3 regions of the Bradyrhizobium sp. IC3195 genome follow, and region 1 is predicted to be linked to each of the others. Evidence: predicted binding sites of a transcription regulator. Region 1 holds the regulator's gene; each other region holds the start of a gene.
The links. Region 1 encodes PhoB, which activates phosphate uptake and scavenging genes when phosphate is short. Its sites were predicted from a motif close to TGTCATNNANCTGTCAT; they were not measured.

Region 1 (4,936 bases):
CAGCAGTTCTGATCCCAGAAGTCCTCATGTACCGGCGTAAACGTTCGGGCGTCTTGAGCGCGCCCGGCGAGCCTTAAGGGATTCTGACGGCACGGGTTTTTCAAGGCTAAAGCATTCGCTGCGAAGGCCCCAGGATGGCAGGCGCGCAGCGAGGGAAAGGGTGCAATGACGGTTTTGACCTGGTCCGATGATCGCGTCGAGCAGCTGAAGAAGCTCTGGGAGGCCGGACTTTCGGCCAGCCAGATCGCGGCGGAGCTCGGCAATGTGACCCGCAATGCCGTGATCGGCAAGGTGCACCGGCTCGGCCTGTCCGGCCGCGCCAAGAGCCCTTCATCGGCAGCGCCGCGGCCGCGCAAGGCACGGCCCGCGCAGCATATGATGCGGGTGACCCGCCCCGTCGCGCGCGGCAACACCGCGTTGGCGCAGGCCTTCGAGGTCGAGTTGGAAGCCGAGCCGGTTACCTACGACAACGTGGTGCCGATGAGCCAGCGGCTGTCGCTGCTGGAATTGAACGAGGCGACCTGCCACTGGCCGGTCGGCGATCCCTCGAGCCCGGATTTCTTCTTCTGCGGCGGCAAGGCGCTCTCCGGCCTGCCCTATTGTGCCCAGCATTCGCGCGTGGCCTATCAGCCCGCAGCGGATCGCCGTCGCGCAGCACCGAAACCGGGCACGCGGTGAGCTTGCGGAATTCCCTGATCGCCAAGCTTTGATCGCCAAGCTTGATCGCCAAGACTGCAGCCGTCACACGATGACGGCTCCCAATCGCTCGGTGTCATCCCCGCGAAGGCGGGGATCCGTAACCGCGGGGCGCAATCGTTGCGCGAGATGGTCACTCCGAGTCTTCGCCAAACCACGTCCTGTGGCTGATCGCGACGAGCGCGCGCGCTCGCGCTGAGATCCCGGGCTCGCGCTGCGCGCGCCCCGGGATGACGACCGAGATTGTTGCCGCGGCCGAGAACCAACAACTCGCCCGATCTTACGTCTGCTCAGCCTTCGCGAAGCGATCGTCCAGCGCGTAGCCGGCGCCGCGGACGGTGCGGATCGGGTCCTGCTCGCGGCCAAGGTTGAGCAGCTTGCGCAGGCGGCCGATATGGACGTCGACGGTGCGCTCGTCGATGTAGATGTCGCGGCCCCAGACGCTGTCGAGCAGCTGCTCGCGCGAGAACACGCGGCCGGGATGCTCCAGGAAGAACTCCAGCAGGCGATATTCGGTCGGACCGAGATCGATCGGCCGGCCCGAGCGCGCCACGCGGCGCTTGTCGCGGTCGAGCTCGATATCGCCATAGGCGAGCACGGTGGCGAGGCGCTCGGGACTCGCACGCCTGAGCAGGCCCTTCACGCGCGCAAGCAGCTCCGGCACCGAGAACGGCTTGACGATATAATCATCCGCGCCGGTCGCGAGCCCGCGCACCCGTTCGCTCTCCTCGCCGCGCGCGGTGAGCATGATGATCGGCAGCTGCTTGGTCTCGGGGCGGGTCCGAAGCCGCCGGCACAGCTCGATGCCTGACAGGCCCGGCAGCATCCAGTCGAGCACGATCAGATCGGGAATGTGCTCCTTGAGGCGGGTGTCGGCGTCATCGCCGCGCATCACCGTCTCGACGTCATAGCCGTCGCCTTCGAGGTTGTAGCGAAGAAGCTCGGTGAGAGCTTCCTCGTCCTCAACCACCATAATGCGTGCGCCCATGTGGTCGTAGCTCCTTAAGTCGTCAGGTGTTCGGCACCGTCGTGGCGAAGGTCGTCATGTCGCCCTTGGGCCGCTTGTCGGTGATCGCCTGGCCCTCGATCATGTAGAACACGGTCTCGGCGATGTTGGTGGCGTGGTCGCCGATCCGCTCGATGTTCTTGGCACAGAACATCAGGTGGATGCAGAACGAGATGTTGCGCGGATCCTCCATCATGTAGGTGAGGAGCTCGCGGAACAGCGAGGTGCAGATGGCGTCGACTTCTTCGTCGCCCTTCCACACCGCCATCGCCGCCGGCAGGTCGTGCGCGGCATAGGCGTCCAGTACCGACTTGACCTGCTGCTGCACGAGGTCGGTCATGTGCTCCAGGCCGCGGAACAGCTTGAGCGGATGGAAATCCGTCTCCAGCGCCGCGACGCGCTTGCCCATGTTCTTGGCGAGATCACCGATGCGCTCGAGATCTGTCGCAACGCGCATCGCGCCGACGATCTCGCGCAGGTCGACGGCCATCGGCTGGCGGCGGGCGATGGTGAGCACGGCGCGCTCCTCGATGCGCTTCTGCAGCGCGTCGAGCTCGACGTCGGTGGCGACGACGCGCTGGCCGAGCGCGACGTCGCGGCGGATGAGCGCGTCGACGGAATCGACGATCATGCGCTCGGCGATGCCGCCCATCTCGGCGACCAGGCGGGTGAGCTCCTGAAGGTCGCTGTCGAAAGCCTTTACGGTATGTTCAGAACCCATGTTCCGTCTCCTCAGCCGAACCGGCCGGTGATGTAATCCTGCGTGCGCCGATCGCTCGGCGACGTGAAGATCTTGCTGGTGTCGTCGAACTCGATCAACTCGCCGAGATACATGAAGGCGGTCTTGTCGGAAACGCGCGCCGCCTGCTGCATGTTGTGGGTGACGATCGCGATCGTGTAGTTCTCGGACAATTCCTGGATCAGCTCCTCGACCTTGGCGGTCGAGATCGGGTCGAGCGCCGAGCAGGGCTCGTCAAACAGGATCACCTCGGGCCGCACCGCGACGGTGCGGGCGATGCAGAGGCGCTGCTGCTGGCCGCCGGAGAGCGACAGGCCGGAGGCATTGAGCTTGTCCTTGACCTCGTTCCACAGCGCGCCACCGCGCAGCGCCTTCTCGACGCGGTCGTCCATCTCGGACTTGGAGATCTTCTCATAGAGACGAATGCCGAAGGCGATGTTCTCGTAGATCGTCATCGGGAACGGCGTCGGCTTCTGGAACACCATGCCGACCCGGGCGCGGAGCAGGTTGAGGTCGAGCTTGGGGTCGAGGATGTTGGTATGGTCGAGCAACAGCTGACCGTCGGCGCGCTGGCCCGGATAGAGGTCGTACATCCGGTTGAAGATGCGCAGCAGGGTGGACTTGCCGCAGCCGGACGGGCCGATGAACGCCGTGACGCGGTTGGTGCCGAGCGCCAGGTTGATGTTCTTCAACGCGTGGTGGTCGCCGTAGTAGAAGTTGAGGTTGCGCGCCGTGACCTTGGCGGGCGCCTCGGGCAGGGGCTGCGAGCCGGGATGAACGGTCGGTGCGCTGACGGAAACAGACATTTCACTCATTTTGCAGTCCTCTCGGCGCCAAGGATGCGCGCGCCAATGTTAAGGGCAAGCACGGTCAGGGTGATCAACAGCGCGCCGCTCCAGGCGAGTTGCTTCCAATACTCGTAGGGGCTCTGCACGAAGTTGTTGATGGTGACAGGCAGGTTCGCCATCGTCTTGTTCAGGCCGAGGCTGAAGAACTGGTTCGATAGTGCCGTGAACAACAGCGGCGCGGTCTCGCCGGCGACTCGGGCGGTCGCCAGCAGCACGCCGGTGATGAGGCCGGAGCGCGCGGCACGATAGGCGATACGCTTGATCACCAGCGAGCGCGGCAGGCCGAGCGCGCTGGCAGCTTCGCGCAACGGATTCGGCACCAGCAGTAGCATGTCTTCGGTGGTGCGCACGACGACCGGGATCACGATGACGGCAAGCGCCAGCGCGCCCGCAATCGCCGAGAAGCCGCGCATCGGCACCACCACCGCGCCATAGATGAAGAGGCCGATGATGATCGAGGGTGCCGACAGGAGAATGTCGTTGATGAAGCGGATCACCGAGGTCAGCTTGTCGTTGCGGCCGTACTCGGCGAGATAGGTGCCGGCGAACAGGCCGAGCGGCGCGCCGATGCCGACGCCGATCACGGTCATGATCAACGAGCCGACGATGGCGTTGCGCAGGCCGCCCTCGGTCGATCCGGGCGGCGGCGTGTCAGCTGTGAAGACCTGGAGGTTGAGCCCGGCCAGGCCGTTGTAGAGCAGCGTGACCAGGATCAGCGCGAGCCAGGTGACGCCGAAGGCGGCGGCTGCGATGCAGAGGCCGCGAATGATGATGTCCCAGCGGCGGCGGCGCGAATAGATCGGGTTCATGGCTTCACTTCCCGGCCTTGGTTTCGAGGCGCAGCAGCATCAAACGGGCGGCAGCGAGCACGAAGAACGTCAGCACGAACAGCAGGAGGCCGAGCAGGATCAGGCCGGACTGGTGCAGGCCGTCGCTCTCGGCAAATTCGGAGGCGATCGCCGCCGAAATCGTCGTGCCCGGCGCGAAGATCGACGAGGAGATCCGGAACGAGTTGCCGATGATGAAGGTCACCGCCATGGTCTCGCCGAGCGCCCGGCCCAGCGCCAGCATGACGCCGCCGATGATGCCGACGCGGGTGTAGGGGATCACCACGCTGCGGACGACCTCCCAGGTGGTGCAGCCGACGCCGTAGGCGGCTTCCTTCAGCACCGGCGGCACCGTCTTGAACACGTCGACCGAAATCGAGGTGATGAAGGGCAGCACCATGATGGCGAGGATCAGCGCGGCGTTGAACAGGCTGAGATAGGACGGGGGCCCTGCGAAGATCGCGCCCAGCACGGGGACGCCGTCGAACACCCTGATCATGAAAGGCTGGAAGGTGTTGGCCAGGAACGGGCCGAGCACGAAGAAGCCCCACATGCCGTAGATGATCGAGGGGATGCCGGCGAGCAGCTCAACCGCCATGCCGATCGGGCGCCGCAGCCATTGCGGGCAGAGCTCGGTGAGGAAGATCGCAATGCCGAGACCGACGGGAATGGCGATCAGCATCGCGATGAAGGAGGTGACGAGCGTGCCGTAGATCGGCCCGAGCGCGCCGAGCACCGGCGGATCGGCCGAGGGCGCCCAGCGCTGCGTCCACAGGAAGGAGATGCCGAACTCCTGGATCGCCGGGAAGGCGCCGACGAT
Region 2 (4,936 bases), on a different contig from region 1:
GTGGCGGCGATGTCGGACATGGCGGGAGCGTGTGGCAGGGAAAACGGGCCTGATCAAGCCTCATTTGGTGATTGCGGAGACTTCCGGCCAGCCCCATATCGGCGCTTGAATATATCAGTCTTGGGGGAGGACGGCCTCCCCGCCCATCAGCACCTCAGCCGCGGGGACGACCCTGCCTTGAATGGAGGGTCGCCATGGCCTGGAGCATCCTGTTCGTCGCCGGTCTTCTCGAAATCACCTGGGCGATCGGCCTGAAATACACCGAGGGTTTTACCAGGCTTGTTCCGTCCGCGGTCACGCTCGCGGCCATGGCCGGCAGCGTCATCCTGCTCGGATTTGCGCTCAAATCCCTGCCCGTCGGAACCGCCTATGCGGTCTGGACCGGCATCGGCGCGGTCGGCACCGCGACGCTCGGCATGGTTCTGTTCGGCGAGCCGGCGACGGCCTTCCGCCTCGCCAGCATCGGCCTGATCGTCGCCGGCATCGTCGGACTAAAGCTCGTCACTTGACGAGCTGGACCACCCACCAGGTCAGCGCGGCCACGATGCCTGAGGCCGGGATCGTGATCACCCAGGCATAGACGATCGAGCTTGCGACGTTCCAGCGCACGGCCGAGACGCGGCGGGCGGCACCGACGCCGACGATGGCGCCGGTGATGGTGTGGGTGGTCGAGACGGGAACCCCGAGATAGGTCGCCATGAACAGGGTCACCGCGCCTCCCGTCTCGGCGCAAAAGCCCTGCATCGGGGTCAATTTCGTGATGCGCAGGCCCATGGTGCGGACGATGCGCCATCCGCCCATCAGCGTGCCCAGCGCCATCGCCGCCTGGCACGACAGCACCACCCAGAACGGCACCGAGAACTCGCTGCCGAGATGGCCCTGCGAATAGAGCAACACCGCGATGATGCCCATGGTCTTCTGCGCGTCGTTGCCGCCATGGCCGAGCGAATAGAGCGAAGCGGAGACGAATTGCAGGATGCGGAAGGCGCGGTCGACCGCGAACGGCGTCGAGCGCACCGAGGCCCAGGACACGATCGCAACCAGCGCCATTGCGAGCAGGAAGCCAACCAGCGGCGACAGCACGATCGCCAGCACGGTCTTGGACAGGCCGCTCCACACCGCGGCCGAAATACCGGCCTTGGCCAAGCCGCCGCCGACTAGCCCGCCGATCAGCGCGTGCGACGACGACGATGGAATGCCGAGCGCCCAGGTCACGAGGTTCCAGACGATGGCGCCGACGAGGGCTGCGAAGATCACCTGGGCGTCGACGACCGCGGGATCGATGATGCCGGTGCCGATGGTCTGGGCGACGTGCAGCCCGAACACCAGGAACGCGATGAAATTGAAGAACGCGGCCCAAAACACCGCGAATTGCGGCCGCAGCACTCGGGTCGAGACGATGGTCGCGATCGAATTGGCGGCGTCGTGCAGGCCGTTCAGGAAGTCGAACAGCAGAGCGACGGCGATCAAGCCGACCAGGACGGGAAAAGCCAACGCAGCATCCACGGCGGCCCTGCCCTACACTTGCTCGATGACGATGCTGTTGATCTCGTTGGCGACGTCATCGAAACGGTCGGCCACCTTCTCGAGATGGTCGTAGATCTCGACCCCTACGATGAAATCCATCGCATTGCCGTCGCGATGCTTGAGGAACAGCTCCTTCAGGCCGATGTCGTGGAGATCGTCGACACGGCCCTCGAGCTTGCCGAGCTCCTCGGTGATCGCGGTCAGCATGGCGACGTTCTTGCCGATCTCCTGCATCAGCGGCAGCGCACGGCCGACCAGATTGGCGCATTCGATCAAGAGTCCGCCGATCTCGCGCATCGGCGGCTCGAAACTGCGCACCTCGAACAGCATCACGGCCTTGGCCGTCTGCTGCATCTGGTCGATGGCATCGTCCAGCGACGTGATCAGGTTCTTGATGTCGCCGCGGTCGAACGGGGTGATGAAGGTGCGGCGCACCGCCGTCAGCACCTCGCGGGTGATATTGTCGGCGTCGTTCTCGAACTGGTTGACGCGCTGGCAATAGACCGGCGTCTCCTCGCCCCCGTTGAGCATGCCCTGGAGCGCGACCGCGCCCTGGATCACGGTCTGGGCATGGCGGTCGAACAGGTCGAAGAACCGCTCTTCCCTGGGCAGGAACGCACGAAACCATCGCATCATGGGGACAAACTACCGGTTGGAAAATGGTCAGGCCCGCAAGGGCTGTCACAAAACTGTCATAGACCATTTTCGATCCGCGCGCGTGTCGCCTCACGCCGGCGGAGCCGGATCATCCACCGCTTTCATGCATCAATGAAATTGATGCAATATCAGTTACTTAGAGCGAACGCCGGAAGTAATGCGCGATTTCGCCGACGACACCGCGGCGGAAGGTCAGCACGCAGACCACGAAGATCGCGCCTTGGATCACCGTCACCCACTGGCCGAAGCCGGCCAGATATTGCTGCATGGCGATGATCACGAAGGCGCCGACCACGGGACCGAAAACGGTGCCGAGCCCGCCGACCAGCGTCATCAGCACGACCTCGCCCGACATCGTCCAGTGCACGTCGGTGAGCGAAGCGTTCTGCGCCACGAACACCTTCAGCGCACCGGCAAGGCCGGCGAGCGTCCCCGACAGCACGAAGGCCAGGAACTTGTATTGGTCGGTGCGGTAGCCGAGCGAGATCGCGCGCTGCTCGTTCTCGCGGATCGACTTCAGCACCTCGCCGAACGGCGAGTTGATGATGCGGAAGATCAGGAGGAAGCCGGCGAGGAAGCCGACCAGCACGACATAGTACAGCACCGTCGGCTTGGACAGATCGAGCACGCCGAACATGCGTCCCTGTGGGATGCCCTGGATGCCGTCCTCACCATGGGTGAACGGGGCCTGGAGATAGATGAAGTACAGGAGCTGCGACAGCGCCAGCGTAATCATCGAGAAATAGATGCCCTGGCGTCGGATCGAGATGTAGCCGGTGACGATCGAGAGCACGAACGCCGCGGCGACGCCGACGAGAATGCCGAGCTCGGGCGGCAGCGCCCAGACCTTCAGCGCATGCGCGCTGCAATAGCCGGCCGTGCCTAAGAACATCGCGTGGCCGAACGACAGCAAGCCGCCATAGCCGACCAGCAGATTGAAGGCGCAGGCGAGCAGCGCAAAGCACAGCGCCTGCATCACGAAGAACGGATAGACGCCCGTGAACGGCACCGCTGCGAGCAGCAGCGCCATCACTGCGAATACAATCATCTCGTCGCGCATTGCGCGCGGGGTCACAGGAAGCGTGTCGTCCGTCAGGGTTGTCATCTCAGGCCGCCCTTCCCGTCAATCCCGTCGGCTTCACCAGCAGCACCAGCACCATCAGCACGAACACGACGGTGTTGGAGGCCTCGGGGTAGAAATACTTGGTCAGGCCCTCGATCACGCCGAGCGCAAAGCCGGTGATGATGGAGCCCATGATCGAGCCCATGCCGCCGATCACCACCACCGCGAACACGACGATGATGAGGTCGGCACCCATCAGCGGCCGCACCTGGTTGATCGGCGCCGAGAGCACGCCGGCGAGCGCGGCAAGGCCGACGCCGAGACCGTAAGTCAGCGTGATCATGCGCGGCACGTTGATGCCGAAGGCACGCACCAAGGTCGGATTTTCGGTGGCGGCGCGCAGGTAGGCGCCGAGCTGCGTCTTCTCGATCAGGAACCAGGTCGCAAGGCAAACCGCCAGCGAGAACACGACGACCCAGCCGCGGTAGATCGGCAGGAACATGAAGCCGAGATTCATGCCGCCCCTGAGCTGGTCGGGAATGGCGTAAGGCAGGCCCGAGGAGCCGAAATAGTTCTGGAACACGCCCTGCACGATCAGCGCGATGCCGAAGGTCAGGAGCAGACCGTAGAGATGATCGAGCCCGGTCAGCCATTGCAGCATGGTCCGTTCCAGGATCATGCCGAAGATGCCGACGATGATCGGCGCCAGCAGCAGCGCCCACCAATAGTTGATGCCGCCGAGGTTCAACAGGAAATAGGCGACGAAGGCGCCCATCATGTAGAGCGCGCCATGGGCGAAATTGATGATGTTGAGCATGCCGAAGATGACGGCAAGCCCGAGACTGAGCAGCGCGTAGAACGAGCCGTTGATCAGTCCCACCAGTAGCTGAGCGTAGAGAGCCTGCATCGATCCCGCACCCGGTCCCTTCTATTCCTCAACAACAGGCCGGCACCGCTGCGGCGCCGGCCCGCATCGTTCACCGTTACTTCTTCACCAGCGGACAGGCGCTTTCCGACAGCGGCCGGAAGGCCAGGTCGCCGGGGGTCGTGCCGATCAGCTTGTAATAATCCCAGGGGCCCTTGGATTCCTCGGGCTTCTTGACCTCGAACAGATAGGCCGGATGCAGCTTGCGACCGTCCGCACGGATCGTTCCCTTGCCGAACAACGCATCGTCGGTCGGCATCTCCTTCATCTTGGCGACCACCTTGGCCCCGTCATGCGGATTGCCGCCCATCGCCTCCAGCGCCTTGAAGTAATGCAGCAGGCCCGAATAGACCCCGGCCTGCACCATCGAGGGCATCGCCTTGTTCTTCATCCGCTCGGAGAAGCGTTTGGAGAAGGCGCGCGTGCCGTCGTTCATGTCCCAATAGAAGGTCTCGGTGAAGTTCAAGCCCTGCGCCACCTTCAGACCGAGCGAGTGCACGTCAGTGATGAAGAGCAGCAGACCCGCGAGCTTTTGGCCGCCCGAGACGATGCCGAACTCGGACGCCTGCTTGATGGTGTTGGTGGTGTCGCCGCCGGCATTCGCCATGCCGATGATCTTGGCTTTGGAGGCCTGCGCCTGAAGCAGGAAGGACGAGAAGTCAGCGGTATTCAGGGGATGCTTGACGTTGCCGATCACCTTGCCGCCCGACTTCACCACCACCGCGGCGGTGTCGCGCTCGAGGGCATGGCCAAAGGCGTAGTCC
Region 3 (4,936 bases), on a different contig from region 1:
GGTCATGCCCGATTTCCAGTGGGTTTGCGGCTGGTTACGTTGAATTCCGGGGACGCGCAATGGCTCGCATGGCGCTCCCCGCTATACTATGTAGACATATCAACCGGTTCAGCCTGCAACGGGCCGGATTTGAGGTCAGAACCGGTGCCGGGAAGCGCTTTCGTGAGTATTCCGAATATCATTACCTTGGGCCGCATCATGCTGGTCCCGATCATCGTCTGGGCCATCGTGTCGAGCCAAATGGAGGTGGCGTTCGCCGTCTTCCTGATCGCCGGCATCAGCGATGCCGTGGACGGCTTTTTGGCCAAGCGCTTCAACATGACGAGCGAGCTCGGCGCCCTGCTCGATCCGCTCGCCGACAAGGCGCTGCTGGTCTCGATCTACATGGCGCTCGGCATCTGGGGCGCGATCCCGCGCTGGATCGTGATCCTAGTGGTCTCGCGCGACATCATGATTGTCGCCGCCGTGATCGTGTCCTGGTTGTTCGACCGGCCGGTCGAGATGAAGCCGTCGAAAGTCTCCAAGCTCAACACGGTGGCACAAGTGGCATTCGCAGCTTTGGTGCTGGCGGCGCTTGCCTTCGGCTTCAAGCCCGCGCCTTATGATATCATCCTGATGGGTCTCGTCACGGTCTTCACGCTCTCCTCCGTGTCGCTCTATCTCGTCGAGTGGCTGCGGCACATGAGCACGATCGAGGCCAAATGAGCGGGGAAGCAGCCCAGCAAAAGGCCAAGTCCCGCACCATCAAGTCGAATCTCTACAAGCGGGCCGGCGCGCCGGCATGGAGCAGAGCAAGCGTGGCAGGCCGCGTTCATCCCCGACAATTGGCGTTTGCGCTTCCGCATGCGGAGAGCCTCAGCCGGGACAACTTCCTCGAAGGCCCCGCCAATGCGGCCGGTCTCGGCCTCATCGACGGCTGGCCGGAATGGCCGAACCGGATCATGTGGCTGGCGGGCCCGGAGGGAAGCGGCAAGAGCCATCTCGCCGCGATCTGGGCCGAGGAAGCCGGCGCCCGCTCGACCACCGCCAATGCGCTGACCGCGATGGACGTGCCCGGTGCGCTCGCCACCGGCGCGCTTGTGGTCGAGGATCTCAAGGCTGGGGACTTCGACGAGCGTGCCCTGTTTCACCTGATGAACCTCGCCCGCGAGGACGGCGCCTACGTCCTGTTCACCGGCCGCGAGGCGCCGGCCACGCTTCCGATCGAGCTTCGCGACCTGCGCTCGCGCCTGCGGGCCGTTCCGGCGGTCACGCTGCTGCCTCCCGACGACCAGCTGTTCCGCGGCCTCATCGTCAAGTTCTGCGCCGACCGCCAGCTCAATGTGGACGAGAGCGTGGTCGGCTACCTCGCGACGCGCCTGGAGCGGTCCTCGGCTGCCGCCCGGCGGGCCGTCGAGCTGCTCGACAGCGAAGCCCTACGGCTCGGCCGTCCCGTCACCCGGGCGCTGGCCGCCGAGCTGCTCCGGGACGCCTGACAGGCTCGCAGGCCTCCCCGAAGTCCGCTTGACGCGGCGCGGGGGCGGAACATCAATGTCATCGAAACGTCATCGCTCTAACACATGCTCCCGCCGATTTTTGCGCTTGAGTCGCAATTGGGGTGAACTGGATGGACCGACTTCTGATGGACTCTGCGCAAGCTGTTGAAACGAAAGAGAAAGCCCCGGAAACCGAGAGCCTTCCGGCGATCGCGTCCAGTCCCGAGCGGTTCATCAATCGCGAGCTGTCCTGGCTGCATTTCAATCGCCGCGTCCTGGAGGAATCAGTCAATCCCCGCCACCCCGTGCTGGAGCGGGTGCGATTCCTGTCGATTTCGGCCAATAACCTCGACGAGTTCTTCATGGTTCGCGTCGCCGGCATCAAGGCCCAAGTCCGCGAGGGCATCGCCGAGCGCAGCCCCGACGGCCTGACGCCGTCCGAACAGCTGGCGCTGATCAACCGCACCGTCTCCCAGCTCGCCTCCGACCAGCAGGCGATCTGGCGCGACCTGCGCGCCACGTTGGCCGAGGTCGGCATCGTGCTGGTCGACGGCAAGGACGTCACAAAGGCGGAACGAACCTGGATCGAGGACTACTTCCTCCACAACGTGTTCCCTCTCCTGACCCCGCTGGCGATCGATCCGGCCCACCCTTTCCCGTTCATTCCGAGCCTCGGCTTCACCATCGCACTGCAGCTCACGCGCGCTGCCGACGGCAAGCAGATGAACGCGCTGATCCGCATGCCCGGCAAGATCGACCGCTTCATCCGCCTGCCGGCGGATGGCACGGTGCGCCTGATCTCGCTGGAGCAGGCCACCGCCCTGTTCATCAACCGCCTGTTCCCCGGCTACAATCTGCACGGCCAAGGCGCCTTCCGGATCATCCGCGACTCCGAGCTCGAAATCGAGGAGGAGGCCGAAGATCTCGTCCGCCTGTTCGAGACCGCGCTGAAGCGCCGCCGCCGCGGATCGGTGATCCGGCTCGAGATCGACGCCAAGATGCCGGAGCAGCTGCGCAGCTTCGTGCAGCACGCGCTCTCCGCCGCCGACGACGAGATCTTCCTGGTCGACGGCGTGCAGGCGATGAACGAGCTCTCGCAGCTCACCCGCCTCGACCGGCCCGACCTCGAATTCACCCCTTACGTGCCGCGCCACCCCGAACGCGTGCGCGAGCATGGCGGCGACATCTTCGCCGCGATCCGGCAGAAGGACCTGATCGTCCACCATCCCTACGAGTCGTTCGACGTGGTGGTGCAATTCCTGCAGCAGGCCACGCGCGACCCCGACGTCGTTGCGATCAAGCAGACGCTCTACCGCACCTCCAACAATTCACCGATCGTGCGCGCGCTGGCCGAAGCGGCCGAAGCCGGCAAATCAGTCACCGCGCTGATCGAGCTGAAAGCGCGGTTCGACGAAGAAGCCAACATCCGCTGGGCACGCGATCTCGAACGCGCCGGCGTGCAGGTCGTCTACGGCTTCCTCGAATTGAAGACGCACGCGAAGCTCTCGATGGTGGTGCGCCGCGAGGGCGGCAGCCTGACGACCTACGTCCATACCGGCACCGGCAATTATCACCCGGTCACCGCGCGCATCTACACCGATCTCTCCTACTTCACCTCGGACCCGACGATCGGCCGCGATGCCGCGCGCGTGTTCAATTTCATCACCGGCTATGCCGCGCCGAGCGATCTGGAAAAGATGGCGGTGTCGCCGCTGACCTTGCGCAAGCGCATCATCGAGCACATCCAGGGCGAGACCGCACATGCGCGGCATGGCCGTCCCGGCGCGGTCTGGATGAAGATGAACGCGCTGGTCGATCCTGATATCATCGACGCGCTCTACGAGGCTTCGCAGGCCGGTGTCCAGGTCGAGCTCGTGGTGCGCGGCATCTGCTGCCTCAGGCCCGGCATTCCCGGTCTGTCGGAGAACATCCGCGTCAAGTCGATCATCGGCCGCTTCCTGGAACATGGCCGAATCTACTGCTTCGGCATGGGCCAGGGACTGCCGAGCGCGAAAGCGGCTGTGTATATCTCGTCCGCCGACATGATGCCGCGCAACCTTGACCGCCGCGTCGAGGTGCTGTGTCCGCTGCAAAATCCGACGGTGCATCAGCAGGTTCTCGAACAGATCATGGTCGCGAACCTGAAGGACAATGAGCAGAGCTGGCAGTTGTTGCCGGATGGGTCTTCAACGCGTATGAAGACCGCGAAGGGCGAGGAGCCTTTCAACGTCCACAACTACTTCATGACGAATCCGAGTCTGTCTGGCCGTGGAAAGTCGCTCAAGGAATCCTCGCCGCGTCGTCTCACGCGCCGGAACGAACGTCATCAATCCTGATCGGGGGTTTGCGACGTGAAGCGGCCGCGCAAGCGCGGCTCGAGCGTCGCGGTTATCGACATAGGCTCCAACTCGGTCCGCCTCGTCGTCTACGAGGCGCTGGCGCGCAGCCTGATCCCGATCTTCAACGAGAAGACGCTGTGCGGCCTCGGGCGCGAGGTGCAGAGCACGGGCCTGCTCGCGCCCGACGCCATCGACAAGGCGCTGACCTCGCTGAAACGGTTTCGCGCGCTGTGCCGGGTGATGAAGGTCGGACGCGTGTTCGCGATCGCGACCGCCGCATGCCGCGACGCCTCCAACGGCCCCGACTTCATCGCCAGGGCCGAGCGGATCTGCGCGGTGAAGATAGAGATCCTGTCGGGCTCGCGCGAAGCACGACTGTCCGCGCTCGGCGTGATCTCCGGCATCCACCATCCAGACGGCATCGTCGGCGACCTCGGCGGCGGCTCGCTCGAGCTGATCGACGTGCGCAGGAACGCCGTACGCAGCGGCGTGACGCTGCCGCTCGGCGGCCTCGCACTGCAGGACCTCGCCCACAAATCGCTCAAGCGCGCCGACCGCATCGTGCGCGACGAGATCGACGGGGTCCACTTACTCACTGCCGGCCGCGGTCGCACCTTCTATGCCGTCGGCGGCACCTGGCGCGCGCTCGCGCGCATCCACATCATCCAGAGCGGCTATCCGCTCCAGGTGATGCACGGCTATTCCATTCCGGCTGCCGAGGCGCTCGACTTCTCGCGCCGCCTGCGGCGCCTCGCCGCCGCCGACATGCTTGCCGACATCGAGATCGTCGCCGATGCGCGGCGCCCTCTCCTCACCTATGCGGCGCTGGTGCTCGAGCACATCATCCGCGTCGCGAAGCCAAAGAACATCGTGTTCTCCACCTTCGGCGTGCGCGAGGGCCTGCTGCACGAGAAGCTGCCCGAGACCGAACGCAACAAGGACGGGCTGATCTGCGCGGCGGAGGAGCTGAACCAGCTGCTGTCGCGTTCGGCCAGGCACGCGCGCGAGCTGATTGCCTGGACCGACCGCTTGGTGCGCGTCGTCAAGCTGCGCGAGACGGAAGTGGACCGCCGCCTCCGCCACACCGCGTGCCTGCTCTCCGACATCGGCTGGCGCGTGCAT

Region 2: a site for PhoB is predicted at 2,207-2,223, ahead of I6F09_RS01810 (DUF47 domain-containing protein). Genes of this name have one in related genera too.
Region 3: a site for PhoB is predicted at 1,532-1,548, ahead of I6F09_RS02230 (RNA degradosome polyphosphate kinase). Genes of this name have one in related genera too.

The regions. Positions count from the first base shown of each region.
Region 1 is NZ_JADYVG010000007.1:188,986-193,921, forward strand. It holds gene I6F09_RS16765 (GcrA family cell cycle regulator) at 166-678, shown strand; gene phoB (phosphate regulon transcriptional regulator PhoB) at 977-1,684, opposite strand; gene phoU (phosphate signaling complex protein PhoU) at 1,707-2,423, opposite strand; gene pstB (phosphate ABC transporter ATP-binding protein PstB) at 2,435-3,256, opposite strand; gene pstA (phosphate ABC transporter permease PstA) at 3,253-4,098, opposite strand; gene pstC (phosphate ABC transporter permease subunit PstC) at 4,103-4,936, opposite strand, start outside.
Region 2 is NZ_JADYVG010000001.1:396,292-401,227, reverse strand. It holds gene I6F09_RS01825 (peptide chain release factor 3) at 1-20, opposite strand, end outside; gene sugE (quaternary ammonium compound efflux SMR transporter SugE) at 195-509, shown strand; gene I6F09_RS01815 (inorganic phosphate transporter) at 502-1,506, opposite strand; gene I6F09_RS01810 (DUF47 domain-containing protein) at 1,519-2,163, opposite strand; gene I6F09_RS01805 (branched-chain amino acid ABC transporter permease) at 2,321-3,289, opposite strand; gene I6F09_RS01800 (branched-chain amino acid ABC transporter permease) at 3,291-4,154, opposite strand; gene I6F09_RS01795 (ABC transporter substrate-binding protein) at 4,231-4,936, opposite strand, start outside.
Region 3 is NZ_JADYVG010000001.1:478,988-483,923, reverse strand. It holds gene purM (phosphoribosylformylglycinamidine cyclo-ligase) at 1-6, opposite strand, end outside; gene I6F09_RS02240 (CDP-alcohol phosphatidyltransferase family protein) at 163-705, shown strand; gene I6F09_RS02235 (DnaA/Hda family protein) at 798-1,475, shown strand; gene I6F09_RS02230 (RNA degradosome polyphosphate kinase) at 1,622-3,811, shown strand; gene ppx (exopolyphosphatase) at 3,827-4,936, shown strand, end outside.